DNA from 2 places in the Acidocella sp. MX-AZ02 genome. Region 1 is predicted to be linked to the other one. Evidence: predicted binding sites of a transcription regulator. Region 1 holds the regulator's gene; the other holds the start of a gene.
The links. Region 1 encodes HrcA, which represses chaperone genes, less so after heat shock. Its sites were predicted from a motif close to GTTNGCACTCNCNNNNNGNGAGTGCNAAC; they were not measured.
Positions count from the first base shown of each region.

Region 2: groES (co-chaperone GroES) is a predicted target of HrcA. The motif match lies at 1,842-1,870, and genes of this name have one in related genera.

Region 1 covers NZ_JH976207.1:430,107-455,459, reverse strand. Annotated here, with positions in the region: gene MXAZACID_RS02205 (MFS transporter) at 1-1,054, opposite strand, end outside; gene MXAZACID_RS02200 (undecaprenyl-diphosphate phosphatase) at 1,171-2,004, shown strand; gene MXAZACID_RS02195 (GDSL-type esterase/lipase family protein) at 2,001-2,762, shown strand; gene MXAZACID_RS19975 (hypothetical protein) at 2,853-3,041, opposite strand; gene MXAZACID_RS19970 (F0F1 ATP synthase subunit epsilon) at 3,010-3,270, opposite strand; gene atpD (F0F1 ATP synthase subunit beta) at 3,274-4,707, opposite strand; gene MXAZACID_RS02180 (F0F1 ATP synthase subunit gamma) at 4,718-5,593, opposite strand; gene atpA (F0F1 ATP synthase subunit alpha) at 5,598-7,130, opposite strand; gene atpH (ATP synthase F1 subunit delta) at 7,132-7,695, opposite strand; gene MXAZACID_RS02165 (DUF2889 domain-containing protein) at 7,836-8,408, opposite strand; gene MXAZACID_RS02160 (MDR family MFS transporter) at 8,506-9,882, shown strand; gene MXAZACID_RS02155 (hypothetical protein) at 9,914-10,180, opposite strand; gene MXAZACID_RS02150 (aspartate-semialdehyde dehydrogenase) at 10,581-11,612, shown strand; gene MXAZACID_RS02145 (DUF1127 domain-containing protein) at 11,724-11,948, opposite strand; gene MXAZACID_RS02140 (LysR substrate-binding domain-containing protein) at 12,052-12,951, shown strand; gene MXAZACID_RS02135 (SIMPL domain-containing protein) at 12,973-13,683, opposite strand; gene MXAZACID_RS02130 (hypothetical protein) at 13,841-14,548, shown strand; gene ispD (2-C-methyl-D-erythritol 4-phosphate cytidylyltransferase) at 14,558-15,235, opposite strand; gene rph (ribonuclease PH) at 15,400-16,113, opposite strand; gene hrcA (heat-inducible transcriptional repressor HrcA) at 16,165-17,232, shown strand; gene MXAZACID_RS02110 (Do family serine endopeptidase) at 17,312-18,871, opposite strand; gene MXAZACID_RS02105 (universal stress protein) at 19,074-19,943, opposite strand; gene MXAZACID_RS02100 (FAD-binding oxidoreductase) at 20,011-21,267, opposite strand; gene MXAZACID_RS02095 (glutamine synthetase family protein) at 21,415-22,764, opposite strand; gene MXAZACID_RS02090 (spermidine/putrescine ABC transporter substrate-binding protein) at 22,818-23,879, opposite strand; gene MXAZACID_RS02085 (ABC transporter permease) at 23,879-24,715, opposite strand; gene MXAZACID_RS02080 (ABC transporter permease) at 24,712-25,353, opposite strand, start outside.
Region 2 covers NZ_JH976208.1:299,692-306,414, reverse strand. Annotated here, with positions in the region: partial or broken gene MXAZACID_RS20100 (thioredoxin family protein) at 1-281, shown strand, start outside; gene MXAZACID_RS09735 (class I SAM-dependent methyltransferase) at 364-1,023, shown strand; gene MXAZACID_RS09730 (lysozyme inhibitor LprI family protein) at 1,029-1,412, shown strand; gene MXAZACID_RS09725 (usg protein) at 1,415-1,672, opposite strand; gene groES (co-chaperone GroES) at 1,942-2,235, shown strand; gene groL (chaperonin GroEL) at 2,300-3,946, shown strand; gene MXAZACID_RS09710 (hypothetical protein) at 4,048-4,587, shown strand; gene MXAZACID_RS09705 (hypothetical protein) at 4,692-5,177, opposite strand; gene MXAZACID_RS09700 (radical SAM protein) at 5,378-6,370, shown strand; partial or broken gene MXAZACID_RS09695 (hypothetical protein) at 6,370-6,723, shown strand, end outside.

The sequences.
Region 1 (25,353 bases):
GCGCCAACAGCACGCCGCACGCGGCCGAGCCCGCCGCGCCGCCGAGAAAAAACCCGGCCATGAACACGCCATTCAGCCGCGAACGCAGTTCAGGGGCGAGAATATAGATCGAGCGCTGGCTGAGCACGAGATTGGTCTGCACCGCCGAATCCAGCACGATGCCGGCCAGCGCCAGCACCAGCACCGAATGGATCTGTGCCCCCAAAGCCGCGATGAGAAAGGCCAGCATCACGCCCAGCAGCGCCAGGATGGTGCCGGCGCGCGTATGGCCGCGATCCGCCATATGCCCGGCCCAGGGCGCCACCAGCGCCCCCGCCGCGCCCACCAGCGCGAACACCGCGATACCGCGCTGGGTGAAGCCGAACTGTGCGGCCAGATAAAGCGGCACCCCGGTCCAGAACAGCGAGAACCCGGCAAAGCACGCGGCATGCACCAAGGCGCGCTGGCGCAGCACCGCGAAGCGCAGCGGCAGCGTGAACAAGGAGCCCAGCAGCTCGAAATAATGATGGTTCGCCGCCGGCTGCCGATGCGGCAATTTGCGGCTCAGCAGCACCGCCATCCCGGCCATCGCCGCGGCGGAGAGAAAGAACACCATCCGCCAGGAGGAGAACGCCGCGATGGTCGAGGCGACAGGCCGCGACAGCAGGATGCCGAACAGCAACCCGGAGGTCACCATCCCCACCACCTTGCCGCGCTGATGTTCAGGTGTCAGGTGCGCCGCCAGCGGGATCAGCATCTGCACCGCCACCGAGGTCACCCCGATCAAGGCCGAGACCACCAGCATCACCCGCGCATCCCAGGCGAATCCAGCCAGCAGCAGCGGGATGATCGCCGCCGCGATGGTCAGCACCACCAGGCGCCGATTCTCCACCAGATCCCCCAGCGGCACCAGGAACAGCAGCCCCGCCGCATAGCCGAGCTGGGTCAGGGTCACGATCAAGCTTTCCGCCTGCCCGCCCATATGCAGCGCCGGGCCGATCAACCCGATCAGCGGCTGCGCATAATAAATATTCGCCACGACAATCCCGCAGGAGGCGGCAAGCAACCCAACCATTTGTCGGGACGGAGATGATTCAGACATGGGCCTCGACTTAACGGCGCGGGAAAATTCTGCGAAGCAGCAAATGGGGCGTCCGGCTTGACCGCGCCATAGCTGAGGGGATGATTTTCATGGATTTATTGCATGCCGTGCTGTTTGCCATCCTGCAGGGGGCGACGGAACTCTTCCCCGTCAGCTCGCTGGGCCATGCGGTGGTGGTGCCGGCCCTGCTGCATTGGCATGTGGACCAGGCGGCGCCGAGCTTCCTGCCTTTCCTGGTGATGCTGCATCTGGGCACCGCCTTCGGGCTGATCGCCTATTTCTATGTGGAATGGCTGGTGATGGCGCGCGGCGTGCTGGGGCTGGGCTATGAGGCCGAAAACGCCTCCGCCCGGGCGCTGCTGGGCAAGCTGATCGTCGCCACCATCCCGGCGGTGATCATCGGCGCGCTGCTGAAGAAACATATCGCCCATCTCTTCGCCAGCCCGATGATCGCGGCCGGGTTTCTCATCCTCAACGCCATCGTGCTGCTGGCCGGCGAGCGCCGGCGCGGCCAGCCTTTGCGCGGCACCACCATCGGCTATGTGGACGCGCTGATCATCGGCATCTTCCAGTGCCTGGCCTTCCTGCCGGGGATTTCGCGCTCGGGGGCGGCCATCGTCGGCGGGTTGCAGCGCGGCATCTCCTATGCCGGGGCGGCGAAATTCTCCTTCCTGATGGGCACGCCGGTGATCCTCGCCGCCGCCGCCGCCGAAGTGCCGAAGCTGATCAAGGCGCATGAGCTGCATGCGCTGTTCGGCATCTCGCTGGTCGCCGCCATCGTCTCCGGCATCGTCGCCTATGCCAGCACCGCCTTCCTGATGCGCTATTTCAAGGATCATGATGAGTGGGCGATGAAGCCGTTCGCGATCTATTGCGCGCTGGCCGGCGTGGCCTCGCTGGCGCTGCTGTGGGGCGGGCTGTGAGGCGCGCTCTGCTGGCGGCCGCCCTGCTGCTCGCCCCTGCCTTCGCCCCCACCGCCGCCCAAGCCAAGGTCAATCTCGCCGAGGCGCCGATCGGCCGCACCGACCTGCCCTGGTGGAATGCCCGCTGGCACGCCACGCTGGTCGAGAAGGCCGCGCATCCCAACGCCAGGCTGGTCTGGCTGGGCGATTCGATCACCTATTACTGGCAGCGCCAGGGCGGGCATGGCTATGACGACATCAAGCCGGTCTGGGACAAATATTACGGCGCCTACGACACGCTGGATTTCGGCTTCATCGGCGACACCACCGCCTCGCTGATCTGGCGGCTCGACCATGGCCAGGTGGCAGGGCTGCACCCGAAGCTCGCCATCATCCTGATCGGCGCCAATAATTTCGGCCGGGTACATTGGGACGCCGCGATGACGGTGCCCGGCATCGAATCCGTGGTGGCGAACACCCAGAAGCGCCTGCCCGGGGCGCATATCCTGCTGCTGGGCGTGCTGCCCTGCATTCGCGGCCCCTGGGTGGATGCGCAGACCATCGCCACCAACGCCGATCTCGCCAAGCACTATGAGGGGAATGAAGGCGTCACCTTCGTCGATCTGCGGCATCTGTTCATCAAGGACGGCAAGGTCGACGCCTCGCTCTTTGTCGACCCGCATCTCACCCCACCGGAGCCGGCCTTGCATCCTGACCGTGAGGGCATGACGATGATCGCCCAGGCCATCGCCCCGATCGTGAAAAAATACGAGAACTGACAGCGCTCGGAGTCCACCGCTGCGCCGGCCCATAAAAAAGGCGCCCCGCGAGGGGCGCCTTAAGGTTACTCAGGGAGCAACGTAAAAATTTCAGGCCGCGGGCGCGAGCGCCACGCTATCCACCATCGCCTGGGCGGAGATCAGCGTATCTGAGGCTTCGCGATAGGCGTCGGCATCCTGCAGGTTCACCGCCGCGAAGGCCGCCTCGGCCTCCGCCAGCTTCGCCTGCGCCGCCGCCGGATCGAGATCAGCCTGGCGGATGATCTCGTCCGCCAGCACCGAGCAGCGGCCTTCCGTCACCTCGGCGAAACCGCCGGTGACAAAAAAAGCGGTCGGTGATCTTCCCGGCCTCGTAGATATCGACCAGCCCGCCGCGCAGGCTGGTGACCAGCTTGGAATGGCCCGGCAGGATGCCGAGATCGCCTTCCGTCCCCGGAACCACGACCATGTCGACCTCACGGGCCAGCAGCAGCCGCTCCGGGCTGATGATTTCCAGGGCCAAGGGCATGGATCAGGCCTTCGCCGCCAGGGCTTCGGCCTTGGCGATCGCCTCGTCGATGCCGCCGACCATGTAGAAGGCCGCTTCCGGCATATGGTCGTAATCGCCATTCACCAGGCCCTTGAAGGAGCGGATGGTGTCCTCGATGCCGACGAACACGCCCGGCGAACCGGTGAAGACTTCGGCGACATGGAACGGCTGCGACAGGAAGCGCTCGATCTTGCGGGCGCGGGCCACAACCAGCTTGTCATCCTCGGAGAGCTCGTCCATGCCCAGGATGGCGATGATGTCCTGCAGGCCCTTATAGGTCTGCAGAATGCGCTGCACGTCGCGCGCCACCTTGTAGTGCTCCTCGCCCACAATGCGCGGGTCGAGCGAGCGGGAGGTGGAGTCCAACGGATCCACGGCCGGGTAGATGCCCTTTTCGGCGATCGCGCGGTTCAGCACGGTCGTCGCATCCAGATGCGCGAAGGTGTTGGCCGGGGCCGGGTCGGTCAGATCGTCGGCGGGCACGTACACGGCCTGCACGGAGGTGATGGACCCCTTCTTGGTGGAGGTGATGCGCTCCTGCAGGGCGCCCATATCCGTCGCCAGGGTCGGCTGATAGCCCACCGCGGAGGGGATGCGGCCCAGCAGCGCGGACATTTCCGCACCCGCCTGAGTGAAGCGGAAGATGTTGTCCACGAAGAACAGCACGTCCTGGCCTTCCTGGTCGCGGAAATACTCGGCCATCGTCACGCCGGAGAGGGCGACGCGGGCGCGCGCACCCGGCGGCTCGTTCATCTGGCCATAGACCAGCGCGACCTTGGAACCGTCGGTGGTGCCGTCCTCGTTCAGCTTGATGACGCCGGCATCGATCATTTCATGGTACAGATCGTTACCCTCACGGGTCCGCTCGCCAACGCCCGCGAACACGGACACACCGCCATGGCCCTTGGCGATGTTGTTGATCAGCTCCTGGATGAGCACGGTCTTGCCCACGCCGGCGCCGCCGAACAGGCCGACCTTGCCGCCCTTCAGATATGGAGCCAGCAGATCCACCACCTTGATGCCGGTGACCAGGATCTCGGCGGAACCGGCCTGCTCCTCGAAGGAGGGGGCATCGTTATGGATCGGCGCGCGGGCGGTCGCCACGATCGGGCCGCGCTCATCGATCGGCTCGCCGATCACGTTCAGGATGCGGCCCAGCACGCCCGGGCCGACCGGCACGGAGATGGCGGCCCCGGTATCGGTCACGGACTGGCCGCGGACCATGCCGTCGGTGCTGTCCATGGCGATGCAGCGCACGGTGCGCTCGCCGATTTCCTGCGCCACTTCGAGCACCAGACGGCGCTCGCCGATCTGGGTCTCCAGGGCGTTCTGAATGAAAGGCAGCGCGCCGTCGAACTGAACGTCGACAACAGCGCCATTGATCTGGGTCACACGGCCGGTGTTGTTGCTTGTCATGTCTATGTCCTCAAACGGCTTCCGCGCCGGAAATGATTTCAATCAGCTCTCTGGTGATGTTCGCCTGACGGGCCCGGTTATAGCTCAGCGTCAGCTTCTTGATCATCTGGCCGGCATTGCGGGTGGCGCTGTCCATCGCGGTCATCTGCGCGGCGTAGAAGCCGGCGGCGTTTTCCAACAGGGCCGCGTAGATCTGCACCGCCAGATTGCGCGGCAGCAGACGGTCCAGCAGCGTGCCGTCATCCGGCTCCACCTCGTAATTATGCTCCATCGCGTTATCGTTCGCGTTGGGCGCCGCGGCGGGGATCAGCGGCTGCTCGACCGGCTTCTGCGTCATCACATTATGGAAGCGGTTGAAGATCAGCGTCACGGTATCGTACTCGCCGGCCTTGAAGCCGCGAATGATCTCCTGCGCCACCTCTTCCGCATCCGCGAAGGTCACGACCTTCTTGCCGACGAAGTTCTTGGTGCCGGTGATGCTGCCCCCCATGTCGCGGCGCAAACTGTCATTGCCCTTGCGGCCGAGCGCGAAGATTTTCACTGTTTTGCCTTCGGCCGTGAGCTGCGCCGCCTTCTGGCGCACCTGCTTGGCGATATTGGCGTTGAAGCCACCGGCCAGACCGCGATCCGCCGTCACCGCCAGCAACAAATGGGTCTGGCGCTTGCCATTGCCCACCAGCAGCTTGGAGGCGTTCGGGTTGCCCGCCTCGGAGGCGGCCAGGGCCGCCAGCATCTCCGCCATGCGCACGGCATAGGGGCGCGAGGCCTCGGCCTGGGCCTGCGCGCGACGGAGCTTGGCCGCCGCCACCATCTTCATGGCGCTCGTGATCTTCTGCGTCGATTTGACGCTGTTGATCCGGTTGCGCAGGGTTTTCAGCGAGGGCATGGGCTTATCCGAAGGTGCGGAGCAGGGTCTCGATGAACGCGATCAGCGCCTTTTCCGTCTCGGGCTTGATCTGCTGGTCGGCCTCGATCGCGTTCACGATCTCGGGCGCGTTCACCTTGATGTCGGAAAGCAGCTGCATCTCGAACTGGCCGATCTTGTCCACCGCGACGCCGTCCAAATAGCCACGGGTGCCGGCAAACACGGAGATCACCTGCTCGGCAACCGAGAGCGGCTTGAACTGCGGCTGCTTCAAAAGCTCGGTCAGGCGCGCGCCGCGGGCCAGCAGCTTCTGGGTGGCGGGGTCGAGATCGGAGGAGAACTGGGCGAAGGCCGCCATTTCGCGGTACTGCGCCAGGTCCAGCTTGATCTTGCCGGCCACCTGCTTCATCGCCTTGATCTGCGCGGCGGAACCGACGCGCGAGACCGAGAGGCCGACGTTAATGGCCGGGCGGATGCCCTTGAAGAACAGCTCGGTCTCCAGGAAGATCTGGCCGTCGGTGATCGAGATCACGTTGGTCGGGATGTAGGCGCCCACGTCGCCGGCCTGGGTTTCGATGACCGGCAGCGCCGTCAGCGAGCCCGCGCCATACTCGTCGGACATCTTGGCGGCGCGCTCGAGCAGGCGCGAATGCAGGTAGAACACGTCGCCCGGATAGGCTTCGCGGCCCGGCGGGCGGCGCAGCAGCAGGGACATCTGGCGATAGGCGACCGCCTGCTTGGACAGATCGTCATAGCCGATCAGCGCATGCATGCCGTTATCGCGGAAATACTCGCCCATGGCGCAGCCAGTATACGGGGCCAGATACTGCATCGGCGCCGGGTCGGAGGCGGTGGCGGCGACGACGATGGAGTATTCCATCACGCCGTATTCCTCCAGCGTGCGCACCAGCTGGGCGACGGTGGAGCGCTTCTGCCCGACCGCGACATAGATGCAGTACAGCTTCTTGCTCTCATCGCCAGAGGCGTTGACCGCCTTCTGGTTGATGATGGTGTCGACGATCAGCGCGGTCTTGCCGGTCTGGCGGTCGCCGATGATCAGCTCGCGCTGGCCACGGCCGACGGGCACCAGCACGTCGATCGCCTTGATGCCGGTCTGCATCGGCTCATGCACGGATTTGCGGGGGATGATGCCCGGCGCCTTGGTCTCGACCAGGCGGCGCTCGGCGTACATCACCGGGCCCTTGCCGTCGATCGGGTTGCCCAGCGCGTCAACGACGCGGCCCAGCAGCCCCTTGCCCACCGGCACGTCGACGATCTGGCCGGTGCGGGTGACGGTGTCGCCCTCGCGGATGGTCTTGTCGTCGCCGAAGATCACCACGCCGACATTGTCGGCTTCCAGGTTCAGCGCCATGCCCTTTAGGCCGGAGCCGGGGAAATCCACCAGCTCGCCGGCCTGCACATTGGCGAGACCGAACACGCGCGCGATGCCATCCCCCACGGAGAGGACCTGGCCGGTCTCGGCCACATTGGCTTCGGTGTCGAAATCCGCGATCTGACGCTTCAGAATCTCGGAGATTTCGGCGGGACGGATCTCCATATCAGGCAGCTCCCTTGAGAGAATAATTCAGCCGGTTAAGGCGCGATTTGAGGGTGGTGTCGTAGAGCTTGTCGCCGATCTGCAGGCGCAGACCGCCGAGCAGCCCGGCATCGAGCTTTTCAATCAGCCGCACGGTGCCATGGCCAGCTTCGGCCAGGCGGGCGGTGAGCTGGGCGCGCTGGGTATCGGACAAGGCATGGGCGGAGGTGACCACCGCGACGGCCTCGCCACGCTTGGCGGCGGCATAGGCGGCGAAGCCCTCGATCAGCATCGGCAGGTCGCGCAGGCGGCGATTCGCGGCGACGACGCCGACAAAATGCCGCACCAACGTGGACACGCCCTGCGCCGCCAGCGCCTCATCCAGCGCCTTGCCGGCCTTGCCGGCATCGGTCAGCGGGTTGGCGATCAGCGCGGCGAGAGGCTTGCTCTCCTTGATCAGGCGGCCCAGCGCCGCGATCTGCTCGATGGTCTGGTCCAGCGCGCCTTGCTCATGCGCCAGCGCGTACAGCGCCGCAGCATAACGCCCGGCCAGGCCAGTGACACGATTATCCGTGATATCGACCAAAGTTTATCCTGCCTTGTTGCCGTGCTCTGAAATATAATGCCTCTTGCAAGGCTTGGCGGGGCAGTAACATAGGGTTTCCGCCGCAGCAAGGCCATAAGTGCCCCGCCCCCGCAAACGGCGCTTCAAGCCCTTGGTTTGTGTCAGTTTGGCGCAGAGAGTTCCGCCTCCGCGCGCAGCCTCGCCACCACCGGCCCGGTTTCATTGTAAGAGTGGCACGTATTCAGCAGCGCCGGCGCGAGGCCCGGCTTGTCCTTGCCCTCCCCCCCGTCCGGCCCGTGATTGAGCACGGAATAGCGGGTCTGGTAGGCGGTGGTGGCCACCGGCTGCAGCAATTCGCGCAGATGTGTGCAGCCCTCAACCCCGCCCACGCGCTGCGCGGCGGCGCGCAAAAACCCCTTGCCGATCTTCAACCCGACCAACCGCGCCATATTCGGCGCGGTTTGCGGGCATATATTATAGGGTGTCGAATCCATCGCCGCCTCGCAGGCGACGATTTCCATCTCCTCGACGGTCAGGGTCATGCGAATCCACATATCATGCAGCGGCACCCCGGCGGGGATGCCGGCGCGGTCGATATTGGCCATGCTGTAGCTCTTCACATCGGTCATCCGCGCCTCGACCTCGATCAGCCCGTCCTCGCGCAGATAGCCTTGCAGCGTCACCTCGCGGGTGTGCAGCAGGCGGCGGGGGGCGGTGGCGGCGGAGAGAGGCATACTTGTTTCCTATGGCTGGGCCCGGCGCGGGCAATCTTGCCAAAATCCATGCCATGGCCAAAAGGGTCAGCACAATTGCCGATAAGGATGATCAGCCATGGACGGGCAGGCAGAGCCGCGCCGCTATAGCCACGCCGAGCGCCTGCGCGTCGTCCAGGGGGTGATGCTGTGCATGCTCCTGGCCGCGCTGGACCAGACCGTGGTGCTGCCCGCCATCCCGCAAATGGCGCAAAGCCTGCACGGCCAGACGCATCTCTCCTGGGTGGTCTCGGCCTATCTGCTCGCCTCCACCGCCACCACCCCGCTTTATGGCAAGCTCTCGGATCAGTTCGGCCGCGCCAAGGTGCTGGGCCCGGCTCTCGTCGCCTTCGTGCTCACCAGCCTCTTCTGCGCCATGGCCTGGTCGGTGCCGGCCTTGCTGCTGGGCCGGGCCTTGCAGGGGCTGGCCGGCGGCGCGCTGATCACCGTCTCCCAGGCGGCGGTGGCGGATGCGGTGCCGCCGCGCGAGCGCGGGCGCTACCAGGCCTATTTCGCCTCGATGTGGGCGCTGGCCTCCGGCGCGGGGCCGGTGGTGGGCGGCTGGCTCGCGCAAAACCTCTCCTGGCGTTATATTTTCTGGGTCAATCTGCCGCTGGGGCTGTGCGCCCTGGCGCTATGCATACGCGGGCTGAAGGATCTGCCGATCAATGGCCGTCGCGGCCGGTTCGATCTCAGCGGCGCCGGGCTGCTGATCGGCGCCAGCACATTGCTGCTGATGGCGATCAGCCTGGGCGGGGTGGATCTGCGCTGGCTCTCCTGGCCGGAAGCGGGGCTGGTGCTGGCCGGCCTGCTCGGACTCCTCGCCCTGCGCGTCCAGCAGCGGCGCAGCCCGCACCCGCTGATGCCCTCCGGCCTGCTGATCCGGCTGCGCGGCACCATCGCCCTCGCGGCGCTGAATAATTTCGCCCTGTTCGGCGCCATCTTCATGTTCCCGCTGCTGCTGCAGCGTTTCTTTCATGACAAGCCGGCCCAGGCCGGCATCGAGCTGGTGCCCTTCCTGCTCACCGGCGTCGCGGGGGCCTATACGGCCGGACAGATCGCCCGGCGGACGGGCAAGCTGCGGGCGATGTTCGTCACCGGCACCAGCCTCGCCTCCACGGCATTTCTGGTGATGACGCTCAACCCGCTCTTCGCCCCGGTGCCGGTCTCGGCACTGATTGGCTTCGGGGTGGGGATGCTGCAGCCCACCACCATCCTTGCGGTGCAGGCGCTGACCGATCTGCCGGAAATCGGCATCGCCACCGGCATGCTGCTGCTGTTGCGGGCGATTGGCGGGGTGTTCGGCGCCACCTTGGCCGGCGCCGCCCTGGATGGCGGCTTTGCCGACCCGGTCAGCGGCTACCGGCTGGGCTTCGGGCTTTGCCTGGCGATGGCACTGGGCGGGCTGGCTTTGAGCTGGCGGATGCGCGAGATCACGCTGCATAACGGCCCCTGAGACAGCCAGGCGCCGCACACCGCCCGGGCGCTCAGTGGCCCAGCGCCGGAAACACGAAATGCACCAGCAGCACCGCGGAGAAAATCAGGGTCAGCCAGCCGAGAAACGCCCCGAGCACGCGCATTACCATCATCACGGCCAGCGCCACGATGAAAATCAGAATACAGACCTGCCATTGCGGCTGATAGATCCCAAGGCCCTGCATGCCGGCCAGCAGAATATTATCGATGCTCGCCGCGATACCCAGCACCAGCCCGATTATGCCCCAGAACATGCCATTGACCGCGCCGCCGCCCATTGCACCCCTCTCCTGGTATGGTTCTGCCATCTCGAATGCCTAAAAAGCCACTCAAGTTTTAGTGATTCGTTCCAGATTTTTAACTTTTTTGGGCGCCGGCAACCGCTTGATCCAAAGCAGCCACGGCGATGGCGCCGATGCCACCCAGCCCAGCGCCATTGCCGCACAGGGCCAGCCGGGTGGGTAATACCGGAAAAACGGCCCAGGGCGGCGCAGTGCGGTGTGAGCGTTCGCGTTCAAGTCAGATGTCCAGGCGTTCATATGCGCCTAAAATGGGGCGCTGTGCCCCACACTTATGCTATTCACGCATCCCCCCTCGCACTCTGGCGTGAAACGCTTGCGCGCAAGCACATTTCGCCGTAACCCCGGTGCCCGAACTTTTATTTTTGGAGTAAGCGTCATGTCCTACAGGGTTGCGGTCGTCGGTGCCACCGGTGCGGTGGGGCGCGAGATCCTGAAAACCCTTGCCCAGCGCGACTTCCCCGTCTCCGAGGTGGCCGCCCTGGCCTCCGGCCGTTCCGCCGGCCAGGAAGTCTCCTTCGGCGAGGATAAGGTGCTGAAGGTGCAGAATCTGGAAACCTTCGATTTCACCGGCTGGGACATCGCTTTGTTCTCCCCCGGCGCCTCCGTCTCCGCCATTCACGCGCCGCGCGCGGGGGCGGCCGGCTGCGTGGTGATCGACAACACCTCCCAGTTCCGCATGGACCCGGACGTGCCGCTGGTGGTGCCCGAGGTGAACCCGCAGGATATCGCCCTGCACACCAAGCGCAACATCATCGCCAACCCGAACTGCTCGACCATCCAGATGGTGGTGGCGCTCAAGCCCCTGCATGACCGCTTCAAGATCAAGCGCGTGGTGGTGAGCACCTACCAGTCCGTCTCCGGCGCCGGCAAAGAGGGCATGGACGAACTCTACAACAACACCAAGGTCTCCTTCGTGAACGAGAAGGGACGCGCCCAGGTGTTCCAGAAGGATATCGCCTTCAACGTCATCCCCCAGATCGACGTGTTCATGGATGACGGCGCCACCAAGGAAGAGTGGAAAATGGCGGTCGAGACCAGGAAGATCCTCGACCCCAACGTGCCGGTGATCGCCACCTGCGTGCGCGTGCCGGTGTTCATCGGCCATTCCGAGGCGGTGTTCGTCGAATTCGAAAACCCGGTCTCGGTGAAGGAAGCCCGCGAGGCGCTGGCCAAGGCGCCGGGCATCGTCGTCGAGGATAAGCGCGAGCCGGGCGGCTATATCACCCCGATCGAGTGCCAGGGCGAGGACGCGACCTTCGTCTCGCGCCTGCGCAAGGACCCGACGGTGGAGAACGGCCTGGCCTTCTGGTGCGTCTCCGACAATCTGCGCAAGGGCGCGGCGCTGAACGCGGTGCAGATCGCCGAGGTGCTGATCAAGCAGAAGCTGCTGAAGAAGCAGGCGGCGTAAGGGCGCACTGCACGACGAAAAAGAGCGGCCTCGGGCCGCTCTTTTTTTGGCAAAGACTCTGGGGGGCTTTTTGAAAAAAGCGCCCCAGACCCCCCAAAAATTTTTGATTTTTTAGCGCGGGCGGGGCGTGTCGTCCCAGGGTTTGCGGTTGACCTCTTCCAACGCTTCGGCGTGGGAGAGGCCGATATCGCCAAGCATGCGCGCATCCATGCGCATGATCGCCCGCCGCCCCACGATCACATTGCGCATCCGCATGATCCGCGCCCAGAGCCCGTTCGGCCGCGTCACCGGGTGCGGCGATGCCGCCGCCTTCACCCGCTCGGCAATGCTCAGCATGGTCTTCACTCCGTGTGTTGTTTCACTGACGGAAAATCTAGGCGCACGGGTTGAATAAGAAAAACGAATTGTTTTTATCATAAAAATCACATAATCTTATCCTATGCCCCTCCCCGCCGGTCTCGACCCCGATTTGTTGCGCGCCTTCATCTATGTGGCGGAGGAGCATAACTTCACCCGTGCGGGTACGCGCGTGGGCCGCACCCAGGCGGCGATTTCCATGCAGATGCGCAAGCTGGAGGAGATTCTGGGCAAGACGCTGCTCAAGCGCGGCCGGGGCGAAGGCATCGAGCTGACGCCGCACGGGCAATATCTGCTCTCCCGCGCGCGCGAGCTGCTGGTGCTCAATGATTCCATCTGGTCCGCCTTCCAGGCGCCGGAGATCAGCGGCAAGGTGCGTCTGGGCACCCCGGATGATTACGCCCTGCAATTCCTCCCCGGCGCGCTGCGTCGCTTCGCCCAGACCCATCCGGCGGTGGAGGTGGAGGTGGTCTGCCTGCCCTCAACCGAGCTGATGGGCCGGCTGAAGGCCGGGCAGCTGGATCTGTCGCTGATTTCCGAAGGGCATGAGACGCGCAACTGGCCGGCACAAGAGCTGATTCGTGGCCCGCTGGCCTGGATCACCTCCACCCGCTTCGCCCCGCACAAGCTGGACCCGCTGCCTCTGGCGCTGGCCGAGCATGATTGCAGCTGGCGGCGCGCCGCCTTGCGCGGGCTGGATGAGGCCCACCTGCCCTATCGCATCGCCTATGTCTCGGGCAGCGCCATCGGCTCGCTGGTGCCGGTTCTGGCCGGGTTAGCGGTGACCTGCGGCATTCCCAACCGGCTGCCGGAAGGCACCCGCGCCTTACGCCCGGGCGAGGACGGGCTGCCGAAACTGCCGGATTTCTGCGTGCTGATGCTGAAGGGCAAAAACGCCCCGCAGCCGGTGACCGACCGGCTGGCCGAGCATATCGAGGACGAAGCAACACGCGAGGCGCAAACCGCCGGCTGGGCGGCTTAGCCTCGCATGAAGCGCGAAGCTCTAATTCCCGGTGCTGGTCAGCTCGATCTGCGCCGACACGCTGGCGCTGATGGTCACCTTGTCAGGCGCCAATTGCGGCGCCGCGGCGGCGGCCTTCATCATCATCACCCTGGGACCGGGCGGCAACGGCGCGGAGGCGCCATTCACGCTCAGCTGCTTCAGCGCGCCGACCTTTTTATGCAGCGTATCGGCAATATCCGCCGCCTCGGCGCGCAGATGCGCCAACGCGTCGCGGATCGCATCGCGCTGCGCGCTCTGCCGCCCGGCATCGGAGAGTTCGCCGCTGAGCCCGTTCAGCAGCAGCCCATCCGCCTGCAACTGGCCGAGCAGATCGGTAAACGCCTTGTCCGGCACGCCGCCTTTATCCGGCTGGGTCAGGGTCAGGCTCTGCGTCGCGGTGAATTGCGGCCGGGTTTGGCCGTTCGGGGTGCTGGCGTAGCTGTTATAGCCGCCGGTGGTGGCCACCACATTCGGCAAGGCCTTTGCCGCGGCCAGCGCCTTGCTCATCGCCTGGTTCACCTTGGCCTGGGCGGCGGCGGCGTTCGGCGCATCCGCCTGCACATTGAACTGCGCCACCGCCTCATCCGGCTCGACCTTGACGCTGCCTTCGGCACTCAGCGACAGATTGGTCTGCGCGGACGCGGTCTGCGCCGCGGCGGGCAGCGCCAGCGCGCTGAGAACCGGAACCAGATAGATGATTTTCGGTGCCATATGTCGCTCCTCCAGCAAAGCGACTCGAATTTAGGCGCAAACCCCAGCCCGCGCCAGAACGCGCCTTGCACCAAGCCTGGCTAAAATTATTTCGAATTGCTATATATTGCGATAAAAGAATGCCGAAACCATCAAAAAGGCCTCGTCGGAGCGTTTCATGCGGGTTTATCAATGTCCTTTCAATGTTGCCGATCTTCTGGATCAGAATAAAGCCCACCACATCATCGATACCTTTGCGAGCGTTTCCCCGCCCCTGGTCGAGAACAGGGAACGCTACTCCCCCATGCTGATCGATTTCACCGGCGACAAAGGCTTGGCGCTCTACGCCAGGACCATGACCACGTTGATCGACGGCCTCGCCAGCTGCACCGGAAGGCTCTTCGAAAGGCCGATTTCCGGGCAGGTCTTCGTCTGGGCCATGCGGGTCGGTGACAGCAGCAAGCATAAGAGCACCACGCTCAGCGGCGTGCGTGGCGGCATGCAACAGCTCAGCAACAACACCGTCAAATTTGGGCTGGTCAAGGCGACGAGCGGGGTGGAGGGGCTGACGAACTGGCTGAGGGGCACGTCAAAGAAGCCCCTCACGAATAAGGTAATCAGCGGTCTCGATTACGACCAGTATCTCCAGCGCGATGGCGGCGGCGTGAGCCGCGGAGTCCTTAATCAACGGCAAATGAACATGGCGGAAGGCCATGCCACCGCGCTGGTCATCCCGGCCAAATTCAGAAATGAATTCAGCATGGATGTCATCTCGCCGATCGATAACGGGAAGGTCACGATGGCCTCCATCGCCAAGCTGGTGCGGGTGATGAAGACCAAGCTCGACAAGGCCGGGCCCAGCCGGGAAGGCGGGATTTACGACTGAGCCGTGCCTTCAGCCGGCCAGCATGGCCTCGGCCCGAAGCAGATCGGCGGCGGTGGTGATCTTGAAATTATCCTCCGCCCCGAGCACCATCTCCACCCGCAGCCCGGCATGCTCGGCGATCATCGCATCGTCGGTGAAATCCGTCTCCGGCGCGGTCTGCACCGCGTGGCGGTGGGCCTTATAGATATCCTGGAAGCGAAAGCCCTGCGGGGTTTGCGCGCGCCAGAGCCCGGCCCGGCTCACCGTGCCGGCAACCACCCCGTCCTGCACGCGCTTGAGCGTATCGGCGAGCGGCACGCCGACGATGGCCGAGGCGCCGCGCCCGAGCACCTCCAGCACCGCCGAGATGGTCTCCAGCGCGATGAAGGGGCGCACCGCGTCGTGGATCAGCACATTATCCGGCTTCAACACAGCGATCGCTTCCAGCCCCAGCCGCACGCTATCCTGCCGTTCCTTGCCGCCGAAGCGCACCGCCAGCAACTTCTCCAGCCCGTCGGTGGCCTCGTCATACAAAGCCTGGTCGTCCGGGTGGATCAGCACCTGCACCGCGTCGATTTCCGGATGGCGGGTGAGGGCCTGGATGGTGTGGCGCAGAATCGGCGCCCCTTTAAGCGGCAGATATTGCTTCGGCAGCGGCCCGCCAACGCGATAGCCCCGCCCCGCCGCCACAATCAGCCCGATATTCATAGCCCCTGCCCTTCTCACCCAAATTTGCAAAAGTTTTTGGGGGTGTGGGGACTTTTTTCAAAAAGTCCCCACAAACGTTCGGGGTGTTGACGACGGCGTTGTCACCGCCCCAGACGTTTTCGCCGCTTTTTTGAAAAAAAGCGGCACCAAAAAACTTTTATACCTTAACCCAACGCCGCTTTCTGGGCCTTGAACAACTCCGCCGTCCCCTGCCGGGCCAGGCCCAGCAGCTTGTTGAAGGCCGCTTCGTCAAAGCTGGATTTCTCCGCCGTCGCCTGGATTTCCACAATCCCGCCCGCGGCCGTCAGGATGAAATTCGCATCCGCATCCGCCGCCGAATCCTCGGCATAATCCAGATCCAGGACCGGATGGCCCTGATAAATCCCGCAGGACACCGCCGCCACCTGCCCCAGCATCGGCATGGATTTGATCACGTTCTTCGCCTTCAACTGCCGGAAAGCCAGCACCATCGCCACATAGGCGCCGCTGATCGCCGCACAGCGCGTGCCGCCATCGGCATTCAGCACGTCGCAATCCAGCGTCACGGTGATCTCGCCCATCGCCTTGCGGTCGATCACGGCGCGCAAGCTGCGCCCGATCAGCCGCTGGATCTCCTGGGTGCGGCCGGATTGCTTGCCCCGCGCCGCCTCGCGCTCGCCGCGCGTATGGGTGGCGCGCGGCAGCATGCCGTATTCGGCCGTCACCCAGCCCTCGCCCTGGCCGCGCATGAACGGCGGCACCCGGCCCTCGACGCTGGCGGTGCACAGCACCTCGGTGCGCCCCATGCGGATCAGCGCCGAGCCCTCGGCATGATGGGAAAACCCGGTCTCGATGGAGACCTGGCGCAGGGCGTTGAATTCTCTGCCGGAGGGCCGCATGATCTGACTCCTTACATCTGCTGCGCCGTGCTATTATCCGAGCCTAGCCCGATGGACCATAGACAGAAATCCCCTCCGCCCCGGCTCCCGCCCGGGCTCGACATCCGCTCCGCCGCCGTGCTGCGCGAAATCGTCGAACAATATGTCGAAACCGGCGAGCCGGTGGGCAGCCGCACCCTTTCGCGCCTGCTTCCGCACAAGCTTTCGCCCGCCACCATCCGCAACGTGATGGCGGACCTCACCGATGCCGGACTGCTCTTCTCCCCCCACACCTCCGCCGGCCGGCTGCCGACGGATCGCGGCCTGCGGCTGTTCGTGGACGGGCTGCTGCAATTCGGCGAGCTTTCGGAGGAGGAGCGGACCAATATCAACCTCGCCCTCGCCGGCTCCGGCCGCTCGATGCAGGATACGCTGGCCCAGGCCTCCACCTTGCTCTCCGGCCTGTCCGCCGCCGCCGGGCTGGTGCTGGCCCCGAAGGGCGAAGGGCCGGTGAAACATATCGAATTCGTGCCGCTCTCGCCGGGGCGCGCGCTGGTGGTGCTGGTCTCCGCCGATGGCCAGGTGGAAAACCGCATCATCGAAACCCCGCCCGGCCTGCCGCCCTCGGCCCTGCAGCAGGCCAGCAATTTCCTCAACGCCCAGCTCGCCGGCCTCACCCTCACCGAGCTGCGCGGCCGGGTACGCGCCGAGCTGACCGCCGACCGCAGTGCGCTGGACGAGCTGACCAGCGCCGTCATCGAAGCCGGGCTCGCCACCTGGGGCCAGGAAGGGCGCTCCGGCTCGCTGATTCTGCGCGGCCAGGGGCGGCTTTTGGAGGATATCGACCAGCTCGAAAAACTATCCGCCATCCAGGCTCTGTTCGAGCGGCTGGAAACCGAGGAGACGCTGCTGAAGCTGCTGGATCTGGCCGAGGAATCGGACGGGGTGCGGATTTTCATCGGCGCCGAATCGGGGCTGTTTGGCTCCGCCGGCGTCTCGATGATCGTCGCCCCGGCGCGCAACGCGCAGGACCGGATCGTGGGCGCGATCGGGGTGATCGGGCCGACGCGGATCAATTACGGGAAGATCATTCCGGTGGTTGACTATACCGCGCGGGTGATCGGGCGGTTGCTGGGGTAATAAAAAAGGCCGGTGCCCTGGCACCGGCCCGTGCGGGGAACTTTTTGGAAAAAGTTCCCCGCACCCTCAAAAACTTTTGTCAGTTTCCGTTTTTGCCGTCGCCCAGGGCGATGCCGACGAACAGAGCCTGGCCCTGGCGGACGATGCGCAGCGCCACCGCATCCGCCCCGCCCTTGCGCGCGGCCTTGATCGCGTTCACCGCCTCATCCGGGCTGTTCACATCCGTGGCGCCGACGCCGACCAGCAGATCGCCCTGCTGCAGCCCGGCCTGATCCGCCGGCGAGTTCGGCTTCACATTCACGATCACCGCGCCCGAGGCATCATCCGGCAGGTTGAGCTGGTTGCGCAGATCCGGCGTCAGCGGCGCCAAGGTCACGCCCAGCGCCGCCGGCGAGGCATTCTGCTGGCTTCCGCCATTGCCGCCATTGCCGTGCTCGAAGCTGGCATCCGGGTTGCTCGGCATCTCTTCCACCGCAACGCTGACATCCTGCGACTTGCCACCATGCAGATAGGTGATGTCGGCCTTGCCGCTCGGGTCGATATTGGCGATGTCCTCGGCCAGATCGCCCGGATTGGTCACGGCCTGGCCGTTCACGGCGGTGATCACGTCGCCCGCCTTCAGCCCCGCCTTGGCGGCCGGGCTGTTCGGCGCCACGGCGGCGATCAGCGCGCCATCCTTGTTCGGGTTGCTCATCGGCAGCTTCAGCGCCTGCGCCATCTGCGGCGAGATCATCTGCGCGGAAACGCCGAGGAAGCCGCGCGTCACCTTGCCATGCGCCACCAGCTGGGTGACCACGCGCTTGATCATATCGGAGGGGATGGAGAAGCCGATGCCGACCGAGCCGCCGGAGGGCGACAGGATGGCGGTATTGATGCCGATCACCTGGCCCTTCTGGTTGAAGAGCGGCCCACCGGAATTGCCTTCATTGATCGGCGCATCGGTCTGGATGAAACGGTCATACGGGCCATCGCCGATATCGCGGCCCAGGGCGGAGACCACACCGGTCGTCACCGTATTGCCCAGCCCGAACGGGTTGCCCATCGCGATCACCCACTGGCCGGGCTCGACATCCTTGGAATCGCCCAGCTCGACATAGGGCAGCGGCTTCTTCGCGTCGATCTTCAACACCGCCAGATCGGTCTTGGGATCGGTGCCGAGGATCTTCGCCGGGTAGGTATCGCCATTGGAGAGCGTTACCGTCACGGTCTTCGCGCCCTTCACCACATGGTTATTGGTGACGATGGTGCCGTTGGCATCGATGATGAAGCCCGAGCCCTTGGCCTCAACCGCCTGCGGCTGCTGCTGCGGGCCACTGAAGCCAAAAGGAAAGCCGGGGGGAAAGCCAGGGATCTGCGGGAAGCCCGGCGGCAAGCCGTTCTGCGCCTGGGGCCCGGAGCTGCTGTCATCGGCGGCCTGGTCCAGCTTCAGCTTCACATCGACGGAGACCACCGCCGGCATCACCGCTTTCACCAGGGGCGAGAAATCTGGCACCGGGGTGAAATTCTTCTGCACCACCTGGGTCGCGTCCATGGACGGGTCGGCGGCCCTCGCCGGCACAACGCTGACAGCAGCCAGGGCCGTGGCGCCCAGCAGGGCAAAAGCGGAAGCCGTGGCACGCGTCCGGTATTGTTTGATCATGATCTATCTCCTGCGTCTGACTGGACAATGGGGCCGCTGAACGGCGATGTGTGACTTAAATGCCACTAGGGGGGCGCGATCTCAATTGTAACAGCCCCGGGGGTTACATTTCTTCACCCCCCATGCGCGCTCGTTTCAATCCGCGGGGAGATTGTTTCAGATCAGCGCCAGATTTGCCGCGAAATGCCCGGAAAACCCGGCTTCAGCGGTTCATCAGCACCGAGAGATGCGCGTTTTCCAGCACATGCCGGGTAATCCCGCCCAGGATCAGCTGGCGCAGGCGTGAGGAGGTGGAATAGGCCCCCATGGTCAGCAGATCCGCATTGAAGGCGCGCGCCGCCGCCAGCAGCCCGGCGCCGATATTGCGCTCCACCGACGTGAACATGGCGATGTCGGCCTCGACGCCGTGATGCGAGATGTAGTCGCGCACCTCCTGCGCGCTGGGGCCGGGGCGGGTATAATCCTCGCACACCAGAATCCGCACCGCTTCCGCCTGGCGCACGAAGGGCATGGCGGAGGCGAGGGCCGAGGCCGCATAGGAGGTGCCGTTCCAGGCGATGGCGATGCGCTTGCCGATGCTGGCGGGCGGCGCCACCGGTGCCAGCAGCACCGGGCGGCCGGAATCGAACAGCACCGCATGCAGCGCCTCGGCGGCGGAGACATCCTCGCCGGAGAGCGGGTGCGGCACGATGGTCAGGTCCGCCAGACGCGCTTTATGCGCCACCAGCTGCTCCTCGCGCCCGGTGAGGGTGGTGAAGCTGGCACTCGGCTCATTGGTGCCACGATGCGCGGCGGCAATCGGCACCACGGCGGCTTCCGTCGCCTCCGCGAAAAGCGCCTGCAGCCCGCGCACACGCACCCCGCCCTCGCGTTCGGTCGCACTCATCATGTCCTCGATCAGCGCGCCCGACAGCCCTTCCCCCGCGAAAGGGGCGATCTCACGCGTGTCGGACTGGATATGCAGCACCTCCAGATGCGCATTCCACATGCGGGCCAGCAGCAGCCCGGCCTGCAGCGCCGCCGCGGCGGACTCCATGCTGCTGACAGGAAGAAGGAATTTGCGAACCGACATGCTTTCAAGCCTTCAAGAACAGAACCGTAACCGGATTATACTGCACTTAAGGCCTCAAGTGGCAAACTCAAAGCAAATCGCGCAGGCGGAACCAACTCGTGGCCAGCACCAGAGCCGGGGTGCGCAGCGCCTCGCCACCGGGGAAACGCGCATGCGGGATGCGGGCGAAGACGTCAAACCGCTCCGCCTGCCCCGCCACCGCCTCCGCCGCCAGCTTGCCGGCCAGGCCGGTGAGGGCCAGCCCATGCCCGGAGAAGCCTTCCAGGAACAGGATATTGCGCCCCAGCCGGCCGAAATGCGGGGCGCGGTTGCGGGTGATGTCGACGAACCCGCCCCAGGCGAACTCCACCTTGGCATCTTTGAGCTGCGGGAACACCTTCACCGCCCGCGCCAGCATCGCCGCCCCCAGATTACGCGGCGGGCGCTTTGAATAAGAGACGCGGCCGCCGAAGAGCATGCGGTCATCCGCCGAGCGGCGATAATAATCCAGCACGAAATTCAGATCCGCCACTGCCTCGTTGCCGGGAATGAGCGCGCGCACATCGGCCCGCGGCTCGGTCGCCATCACATAGGTGCCGACCGGCATGACATAGCCGCGCAGGCGCTTTTCCAGCCCCTCCAGATAGGCCCCGCCGGCGATGATGAGATGCTTCGCCCGCACCCGGCGGGGGCCGACATGCAAGGTGACAATATCGCCCTCCTCGATGCGCGCAACCGGGCTGCCCGCAAACATCCGCGCCCCGGCCGCCTGCGCCGCGTTGGCCAGGCCCAGCGTGTAGTTCAGCGGATGCACATGCCCGGCGAGCTTATCCTCCAGCGCCGCAATATAGCGCGGGCTGGCGAGACGGGCGCGCAATGCCGCCCCTTCCAGCAGCGCCCCGACGGGCGCACCGAGTTTCGCCAGCGCCTCCTGCTCCTCGCGCAGCTCCCGCACATGGCGGGGCTTCAGGGCGGCATGCAGATAGCCGTGGCGCGGATCGCAGGGGATATCATGCTGGGCGATGCGGGCATAAAGCAGATCCACCGCCTCCACCGACATGTCCCACAGCTTGCGCGCCTCCTGGGCGCCGACGAGCTGGGTGATTTTATGCTGCCCGGCACCAAAGCCCGGCAGCACCTGGCCACCATTGCGCCCGGACGCGCCCCAGCCGATCTGTTTGGCTTCCAGCAGCACCGGCCGAAAGCCGCGCTCGGCCAGATGCAGCGCTGCGGAAACGCCCGAGATGCCGCCGCCGATAATGGCGACATCCGTCTCGATATCCTGATCCAACGCCGGCGCGGCAAAATCCACACGCCGCGTGGCATGGTAATAATTGTTATCCATCCGAGGGCCTAAAGTTTTAGAAGTTTTTGGGGATGTGGGGATTTTTTTCAAAAAGTCCCCACAGACGTTCGGGGTAGTGGCACCGTCGTCGCCACCGCCCCCAACGTTTTCGCTGCTTTTTTGTAAAAAAGCGGCACCAAAAAACTTTTAGACGTTCAGCAACAGATGCTCACGCTCCCAGGACGAGATCACCCGCAGATAGGTCTCGTATTCCAGCCGCTTCACCGCCACCAGTACATCGACAATCTGGTCGCCCAACACCTCGCGGATTTCCGCCGAGCGGTCCATCAGATCCAGCGCATGGGACAACTCGCGCGGCAGCGTGTACTCACCCGCGTAGGCGGAGCCGATCTGCTCAGGCGTGCCCTGCAATTCCTGCACCATGCCGAGATAGCCGCAGGCCAGCGTCGCCGCGAAAGCCAGATATGGATTCGCATCCGCCCCCGGCACCCGGTTTTCCACGCGCATCGCCGCCGCATCGCCAAAGGGCACGCGCAAGCCACAGGTGCGATTGTCATAGCCCCATTGCAGATTGATCGGCGCGTTGGAAAAACGCGTGAGCCGGCGATAGGAATTCACATTCGGCGCGAAAATCGGCATGGTCGCGGGAATATATTTCTGCAGGCCGGCGAGATAGCTCTTGAACAAGGGGCTGGCCTTACCGTCGGCACCAGCGAAGAGGTTCTTGCCGGTCTTCGGATCGACGATGCTCTGATGCACATGCATCGCACTGCCCGGCTCATTGCTCATCGGCTTGGCCATGAAGGTGGCGTAGATATTATGCCGCAACGCCACCTCGCGCACCGTGCGCTTGAACAGGAACACCTGGTCTGCACGGTGCAGCGGGTCGCCATGCAGCAGGTTGATCTCCACCTGCGCCGCCCCTTCCTCATGGATCAGCGTGTCGAGATCCATCTCCTGCAGGTCGCAGAAATCATACATTTCCTCGAACAGCGGATCGAACTCGTTCACCGCGTCGATCGAGTAGGCTTGCCGTCCGCTCTCCTGGCGGCCGGAGCGGCCAACCGGTGGCACCAGCGGGTAATCAGGATCGGTATTGCGCCCGACCAGATAAAATTCCAGCTCCGGCGCCAGCACCGGCTGCCAGCCGCGCTCTTCGTAAAGCTTGAGCACACGCTGCAGGACTTGCCGAGGCGCGATCGGCACCGGCGTGCCGTTCGCGTATTGGCAATCATGGATGATCTGCGCGGTCGGCTCATGCGCCCAGGGCACCAGACGCACCGTGGAGGTATCCGGCACCAGCTTGATGTCGATGATCGCGGGATCGGTCAGCTTGTCGGTCGGGTCATCCGGATATTCGCCGGTGACGGACTGGATGAAAATCGCCTCCGGCAGACGCGGCGCGCCACCTTTGATGAATTTCTCCGCCGGCATGATCTTGCCGCGGGGAATGCCGGTAATGTCGGGCACCAGGCACTCGACTTCGGTGATCCGATGTTCCTCGAACCAGTCTTTCAGATTGATCTGTTCACTCATGTTATCCTCATGAAAAGGCGCGGCACCTAACAAGAAGATGCCGCGCGCGCGGGTTATTGCAGGACGCTGGTCCAGATCTGGTTGAACAGCTTGTACTTGGCGCCGGTGAGCGGAGCCAGGAACTGCAGATTCTTCATCTGTTCAGCGGTGGGCGTGATCAGCTCAGAGCTCATGATACCAGAGAGCTGCGGCTGCGCTGCCGCATTCGGGCTGGCATATTGGTTGAAGTTGGAGAGCGAGGCGCCGACGCTGGCATCCAGTATGTAGTTGATGAACTCGTTGGCGAGATCAGGATGCGGGGCATGGGCGGGAATGGCCATGGTATCCACCCAGATTTCGGAGCCCTGCTTGGGCAGGTAGAATTTCAGCTTCAGGCAGGTGCCATCGGCCTTGCAGCCCGCGATGTCGCCATTATAGGCCATGGAGGCGGCGATGAGCCCGTGCTTCATCTGGTCGCGCGCCGGGGTTTCATCGACGAAGCCGGCGAAATTCGGCCGCGCCTTGGTCGCCTTGATCAGCTTCGCCGCCTCGATCCATTGTTTCGGATCAGAGCAGTTGAAGCCATAGCCGAGATAGGCGCAGGCGGCACCGATCTGGTCACGTCCCTCGCCTTTCGGAATCACGAACGGATAGTTCGGGTTCACCTTGGGGTCGAAGAGAATCCCCCAGCCATCGCCAGGATCCTTGATCTTGGACGGGTCATAGACAATGCCGGTGGTCCCCCACTGGTAGGGGATGGAATATTTGTCGCCCGGGTCGTAGGTCGGGTTCTGGAAGCGGGCGGCGAGGTTCTTGAAATTGGTCAGCGCCGCATGATCGACCGGCTGCAGCAAGCCCTCATCGACCATTTCCGGCACGTAGTAGGAGGACGGCACCACCACGTCATATTGCGAATCACCGCCGGCGCGCAGCTTCGCCTCCATCTCGGCGTTGCTCTCGTAATCCGTCTCGACGACTTTGCAGTTACATTGCAGCTCGAACCCGTCGATGATCGATTCCGAAATATAATCGGACCAGATGAACAGATTCAAAGTCGGCTGGTCGGCCTTCGCCATTTGCGGCGCGACCAGCCCCAGCGCCAACGCGCCGGCGGCGAGGAGGGAGAGGCGTTTCATCAGATGGTTCCTTTTGCTGCGAGTTCGGCGCCGCGGGCGCGGTGCCTGGTGATGATGAAATGAAGCACGGCGAGAAGAATGACGGCACCGATCATCAACGTGCCGATGGCGTTGATCTCGGGTGTAACACCCTTGCGGGCGATGGCGCCGTAAATATAGATTGGCAAGGTCACGCTGCCGGGGCCGGCGGTGAAGAAGCTGATGGTGAAATCATCGATCGACAAGGTGATGCCAAGCAGGAAACCGCCGATGATCGCCGGCTGCACCACCGGCACGATCAGGTGCCAGAAGCTCTTCAACCCGTTGGCATAGAGATCATGCGCGGCATCGAACAGATTCTGGTCCAGCCCGGCCAGGCGCGCGAACACGGTCAGGGTCACGTAGGGGACCTGGAAGGTGATATGCGCGATCATCATCGTGCCCAGCCCTGCTCCCAGCAGGCCGGTGAAGCGATGCACGAAATTGAAGAAAATCAGTTCGGAAATGCCAAACACCAGGCTCGGCATGATGATCGGCGTGTAGATGATCAGGCTGGGCATATTCGCCAGCACGCCCTTCGCGCCGGGCGTGCGGAAGCGCGAGAGCCCATAGCCCAGCAACACCCCCAGCACGGTGGAGATGATCGCCGAGCCGATCGCCAATATCAGCGAACGGCGCAGGGCGGCGAAGACGCTATGGTCGTGCAGCATCACCCCGTAGGCATAGACCGAAAGCCCCTGCGTATGCGGCGCCGGGGCGAAGGAATACCAGGCCACCAGCGCCAGGGGCGTGTAGAGCAGCACATAGATCGGCCAGGAAAAGCCGGCCAGCGCGCGGCGGACATTGCGCGGGATCATATCGACGCCTCCTCGGCCCCGCCCAGCCTGCGGCTGAGCACCCGGAAGGCGACAAGCCCAAGCCCGGTGACGACGAGCATGATCAAGGTCAGCGCCGCACCATAGGGCCAGTCCGGCGTTTCAGTGAATTGGTTGGCGATCAGCGAGCCGATCATCAACGCCTTGTCGCCACCCAGCAGTTGCGGCACCACGTAATCGCCGAAAGCGGGGATGGCCACGAAGATGACACCCGACAAAAGCCCCGGCAGAGTCTGGGGAAATACGGTATGGAAAAACAGCTTGGCCCCGGAGGCGTAAAGATCCCGCCCGGCTTCCACCAGCGTCCAGTCCAGCTTCTCCGCCGAGGCGTAGAGCGGCACGATCATGTAGGGCAGGTAATTATAGGCAAGCCCGGTGGTCACCGCGAAACTGCCCGGGGCGATGCCCAGATCAGGTGCTACCAGATGCAGATGATGCGCCACCCAGGTCAGCGGCGCGTTCGGCCCCAACAGTTCCAGCCAGGCATAGGTGCGCACCACCTGGTTGGTCCAGCTCGGCAGCACGATGAACAAAAGCAGCAGCGGCCTGATGGGTTCAGGACGTGACAGGATGAAGAACACCAGCGGGTAGGACAACACCGCCGAGACCAGCGTGGCGAT
Region 2 (6,723 bases), on a different contig from region 1:
GGCCGGTCTTCATCGACCTCACCGCCGCCTGGTGCATCACCTGCCAGGTGAATGAGCGCACCACGCTGGAAGCCGCGCCAGTGCGGGATCTGTTCAAGGACAAGCATGTCGCGCTGCTGGTGGGGGACTGGACCAACCGCGACCCGGCCATCACCGCCTTGCTGACGGCCAGCCACCGCGCCGGCGTGCCGCTCTATCTCTATTATCCGCCGGGCGGCGCGGCGGCGATTTTGCCGCAAATCCTCACCCCCGGCATCGTGAAAGCGGCGCTGCAAGGTTAAAAAACCTTTACGGCCATTGCGCCTGAGCCCAATCCGCGCAAAATTCGGTTACGATAAAATGACAGGCGTCAAGGACTTGAGGATGCAGGATGTCTCCGGCGCGGCGCTGTCCGGCCCACGCGCGAAACTGGATGCTGACAGCATCAAAGCCACCTATTCACGCTACGCGAAATCCTATGACAGCTGGTTCGGGCTGGTCTCGGGCCACGCGCGCCGCGCGGCGGTGGCAGCGGTGAACGCGGCCCCCGGCGCCAAGGTGCTGGAGGTGGGGGTGGGCACCGGGCTGGCGCTGCCGCTCTACAGCCCGGCCAAGCGCATCACCGGCATTGATTTGTCGGACGACATGCTGAACATCGCCCGCGACCGCGTGGCCGAGATGGGGCTGCGCCATGTCGAGGCGCTGGAAGAGATGGACGCGCAGGCGACCAGCTTCGAGGATGGCAGCTTCGATGTCGCGGTGGCGATGTTCGTCGCCTCCGTGGTGCCGGACCCGCGGGCTTTGGTGGCGGAGCTGCGCCGGGTGGTGAAGCCGGGCGGGCGGATTTTGTTCGTCAACCATTTCGCCCGCGAGTCGGGGCCGATCTGGTGGATCGAGCGCGCCATGGCCCCGGCCTCGAAGCCGCTGGGCTGGCACCCGGATTTCCGGCTGGACCATATGTTCAAGGCCGCCGACCTCGCCCAGGCGCGGATCACGGATATGCGGCCGATCGGGCTGTTCCGGCTGGTGGAGCTGGTGCGCTAACCGCCATGCGCGGCATCATCCTGGTGGCTGGCCTGCTGCTGACCGGCCCGGCTTTGGCGCAGAACTGCGCCGACACGCAGACACAGACGGATCTGAATATCTGCTCCTATCAGGCGTTCCAGACCGCGGATGCGGCGCTGAATGCCAGCTACCGCACGCTGATGGCGAAACTCTCCCCGGCCGGCCAGACCGGCCTGCGCGAGGCCGAGCGCGACTGGGTTGCTTACCGCGACGCGCAATGCGGCTTCGAAACGATGGGCACGCAAGGCGGGAGCATCCACCCGCTGGTGCTCAATCAGTGCGAAACGGCGTTGACCCAGGCCCAGACCAGGCGGCTGGAAGCGCAGCTGCACTGCCAGGAGGGCGATGTCAGCTGCGGCGGCCAATAAAGCTAATGCAGCGTCAGCAGCTGGGCGTTGCGCCAGCCGGCGGGCTTGATCAGCTCCGCCTGGCCGACGCGAACCGAATGCAGCTTGCCATCCAGGTTGGCGGCCCAGAAATCCAGGAATTTATGCAAGGCGGGGAATTTCGGCGCGAGATCAAGCTCCTGCCAGATATAGCTCTGCAACAGGCCCGGATGGTCCGGCAGATGATAGAGGATCTCAGCGGTGGTCAGGCGGTAGTCGCGCATCTGCAAGGCAAGGGACATGCTTGGCACTCTCTCTTGAAGTCAGTGTTGGCAATCCCCGGGGTTTCACCAGACTGCCACACACAGCCCCCTGCTGCGCAACTATAATCTTCAACGAAACCAGCAACTTAGCACTCAAAACCGGGAAGTGCTGCCGTTCTTGACTTACACTGCCGGCACAGGCTACATCTCTGGCACTCCTTCCAATGGAGTGCTAACAGCCGCGGTGCCGCACGATTGGGCCGGACAGGCTGGGAAGCTTTTAAGACATAATGTTTAGGAGCGATCATATGGCGAATTTCCGCCCCCTGCACGACCGCGTCGTCGTTCGTCGCATCACCCCCGAGGAAAAGACCGCGGGCGGCATCATCATCCCCGACACCGCCAAGGAAAAGCCGCAGGAAGGTGAAGTTGTCGCTGCCGGTTCCGGTGTGCGCAACGAGGCCGGCGTGCTGGTCGCGCTGGACGTCAAGGCGGGTGACCGCGTGCTGTTCGGCAAATGGTCCGGCACCGAGGTCAAGCTGAACGGCGAAGACCTGCTGATCATGAAAGAATCCGATATTCTCGGGATCGTCGCGGCCTGATTTTGAATGGTGGCCTTGAGGCCGCCGTCATCAGACGCTCAATTCAATTCAAGGAGCTAAACACATGGCTGCTAAAGATGTCCGTTTTGGTTCCGACGCGCGCGACCGCATGCTGCGCGGCGTCGATACCCTCGCCAACGCCGTCAAGGTGACGCTGGGCCCGAAGGGCCGTAACGTCGTCATCGAGAAATCCTTCGGCGCCCCGCGCATTACCAAGGACGGCGTGTCCGTCGCCAAGGAAATCGAGCTGTCCGATAAGTTCGAGAATCTGGGCGCGCAGCTGATCCGCGAAGTCGCCTCCAAGACCAACGACCTGGCCGGCGACGGCACCACCACCGCGACCGTGCTGGCTCAGGCCATCGTGCGCGAGGGTGTCAAGGCCGTGGCTGCTGGCCTGAACCCGATGGATCTGCGCCGCGGCATCGACAAGGCGGTTACCGCCGTCGTGGAAGAGCTGAAGGCCCGCACCAAGAAGATCACCAACCCGTCCGAGACCGCGCAGGTTGGCACCATCTCCGCCAATGGCGAGACCGAGATCGGCGAGATGATCTCCAAGGCGATGCAGAAGGTCGGCAATGAGGGCGTGATCACGGTTGAGGAAGCCAAGGGCATCCAGACCGAGCTCGATGTCGTCGAGGGCATGCAGTTCGACCGCGGCTATGTCTCCCCGTACTTCATCACCAACCCGGAGAAGATGGTTGCGGACCTCGAGAGCCCGTACATCCTGATCTTCGAGAAGAAGCTCTCCCAGCTGCAGCCGATGCTGCCGCTGCTGGAAGCCGTGGTGCAGACCGGCAAGCCGCTGCTGATCATCGCCGAGGATGTCGAGGGCGAAGCCCTGGCCACCCTGGTCGTGAACAAGCTGCGTGGCGGCCTGAAGATCGCCGCCGTGAAGGCGCCGGGCTTCGGTGACCGCCGCAAGGCCATGCTGGAAGACATCGCCATCCTGACCGGTGGCCAGGTGATCTCCGAGGATTTGGGCATCAAGCTCGAGACCGTGACCCTGAACATGCTGGGCCGCGCCAAGAAGGTCCTCATCGAGAAGGAAAACACCACGATCGTCGAGGGTGTGGGCGCCAAGGAGGACATCACCGGCCGCGTCAACCAGATCCGCGCGCAGATCGAGGAGACCACCTCGGACTACGACCGTGAGAAGCTGCAGGAGCGTCTGGCGAAGCTGGCCGGCGGCGTTGCCGTCATCCGCGTCGGCGGTTCGTCCGAGGTTGAGGTGAAGGAGCGCAAGGACCGCGTCGACGACGCGCTGCATGCGACCCGCGCCGCCGTTGAAGAAGGCATCGTGCCGGGCGGCGGCGTCGCACTGGCCCGCGCCTCCAAGGTGCTGGACGGGCTGAAGGCCGAGAATAACGACCAGCAGACCGGCATCGAGATCATCCGCCGCGCCATCCAGGTGCCGCTGCGCCAGATCGCCGAGAACGCTGGTGAAGACGGTGCGGTCATCGCCGGCAAGGTGCTCGATAATAACGAGTACGTGTATGGCTACGACGCCCAGTCCGGCGAATTCAAGGACATGGTCGCCGCCGGCATCATCGACCCGACCAAGGTTGTGCGCACCGCCCTGCAGGACGCCGCCTCCGTGGCCGCTCTGATCATCACCACCGAAGCCGGTGTTGTTGAGCGCCCCGAGAAGAAGGCCCCGATGGGCGCCCCCGACATGGGCGGCATGGGCGGCATGGGCGGCATGGATTTCTAATCCAGCCCTCCAGGTTGAAACAGGAAACCCCGGCAGCGATGCCGGGGTTTTTTGTTGGGCGCGGCGCTGTTAGACAAGACACATCGAGCGAGGAGATGAGCGTGGCGGCGTGGCGTGGCGCATCGTTGAGAGCAGGGTTGGTGCTGACATGCCTGCTGGGGCCGTTGCAGGCGCGGGCGGCGTCTTGCGGGATATATGGCGCGGTTTATGAGCCCAGGCCGCAACCCGCCCTGCACGATCCGGACCAGCCAGCCTTCTATCGGCTGACCATCCGACACCAGACGGCGGCTGCGGCGGGGGCGCGTTGGGTGTTCCAGCTCTACACCCCCAACGGCAAAACCTTGCAGACCGAACTCGCCATGGACGAGACCTGCCCGAACGGCAAAGGGCTGTGCCAACTTGGGATTTCGGGGGATGCGGGGACATCCTCCGCCATCGTGACGTTACATCGCGATTTCAGCCCCGCCAACATGCAAGAGAACGCCCCCTACGCCATCATCCTACCCGGCTTCGCCGCTGCAAATTGGGTGTTTGCTAAATCCGATCCTGCGATGATGGCGATGCGATTTTTCGATAAATCCGACGCCTATCCGGATTTGAGCCAGGCGGTGACGTGGGTGCGGGTCGCGTGCGGAGGGTAGCCGCCCTGGGCTTCAGCTTCACGCCGACGCCATGAAGCTGATTATAGCCGACGCCGCCAATCCGTGAGTCAGCCTTCGCGGACGCCAGCAAGACAAACATCACCTTAGCGGCGCTTATGGGACGCGGGGAAAAAGCCTGCCGGCAAGGTGTAAAAGTCATTCCCATCGAGGCTTTGGTAGAGGGAGGATTTGCCGCCAGGACCTGACGCACCTGCCGTGCGCCAGAAATATAGCCCTGTCGGACATGGATCGGTAGGCGCTGGTTGGGTGGCCGCGGTGATTGCCGCCTTCACAAACGCAAGATAACGCGCCTGCCGTGGGTCCGATAAATCGGCCGCAATGCTCAACTTCGCATCAATATTAGCCTGTATGGACGCAGGTAAAGTCGGGTAGGTGTTAAACCCGGCAAACTGTACCCCAAAGCCCGCCGCTTTGATGATCTGCGTCAGCGTGGTCGCACCCGGCGCCCCAAACATCCCCGGGTGGCGCAAGCGATTTTCCAGAACGCACCGCATCAAACCCATCGCCTTGAGCGTTAATGTCGCCTCTTTGTGCGGGCCAGCCGCCTCATTGAGGAACAGATTTGCCATTGCGCCGGCGTCGGTCGTCGAAATCGGCATCGTAAAAAGCGATGTAACAGGTGATCCCATCGAGCTTTTTCTTGTTTCGATCGCCGGTTCATCTCACGGCCAAAGCTGATGAACAAGAGAGACGACAGAGCGTCACAATTTGAGTTTTTCACTGTTTTCTTTATTGTCTTGGTATTTCACCAGCCAGAAAGCCCCTCCGCGTGGATAAACCGACCCTTCCCGAGCGCCTCGATACTTTAGGAGCGGGCCTGCGCTTCGCCGGCAAGGCGATTTTCACGCGCTATACGCCGCTCCTGGCGCAGATGGTGGTGACGCGGCGCTGCAACCTGGCCTGCGGCTATTGCAATGAATATGACGATTTTTCGGCCCCCGTGCCGCTGGCGACCTTGATCGCGCAGGTGGACCACCTGGCGGATCTGGGCTGCGCCTCGCTCACCGTCACCGGCGGCGAGACGCTGCTGCACCCGGATCTGGACAAGGTGATCCGCCATGCCCGCGACAAGGGCATGATCGTGACCATGATCACCAACGGCTTCAAGCTCTCCAAAAGCTGGATCGAGCGGCTGAACGCGGCGAAGCTGCAGGGCATGCAGATCAGCATCGATAATCTGATCGCCGACGATATTTCGATGAAGAGCCTCTCGTCGGTGGAAGGGCGGCTGAAGCTGCTGCAGGAGCATGCGAAGTTCAATGTGAATGTGAACTCGGTGCTGGGTGTCACCGGTGAGCGCACGCAGGATGTGATCACCATCGCCGAGACCGCGGCGAAATACGGGTTCCAGCATTCGGTGGGCGTGCTGCACGACCATTCCGGGGCGCTGAAGGCGCTCTCGGACGCGCAGATGGCGGCGTACCGGAGGGTGACGGAGATTTCGCCCTCGATGGTGCACACGCTGAACTACAAGCTGTTCCAGAAGAACCTGATGCAGGGCAAGCCGAATGATTGGAAATGCCGGGCGGGGGCGCGCTATCTCTACATCACCGAGGATGGGCGGGTGCATTATTGCTCGCAGCAGCGCGGCTATCCGGCGAAACCGCTGCTGGAATACACGCGCGAGGACATTAAGCGCGAATACCATACCAAGAAGGATTGCGCGCCGACCTGCACGCTGAGCTGCGTGCACCAGATGAGCCTGTTCGACGGCTTCCGGGGCAAACAGCGCGAGGCGGATCTGAAGCCCGCTTTGGTCTGATGTATTCCGAACAGGATCTCGACGAAGCGGTTCAACACGGGGCGATCACCGCGCAAAATGCGGCGGCGCTGCGCGAGTTCGTCGCGGCGCGGCGGCAATTGCCGGCGGTGGATGAGGAATATGTCCGGCTGTTGAGCGGCTTCAACGATATTTTCGTCTCCATCGCCATCGCGCTGGTCGGCATCGCCACCTTCGTGCTGGCCGGGGATGCCTGGTCACGCGGGCTGGCGATGGCGGCGGAAGCCTGGGTGATGGCGGAGTATTTCACCCGCCGCCGGCGCATGGCGCTGCCGAGTATTTTGCTCCTGCTGATGTATGCGCAGGGTGTCGCGCTGCTGCTGATGCATGTGATT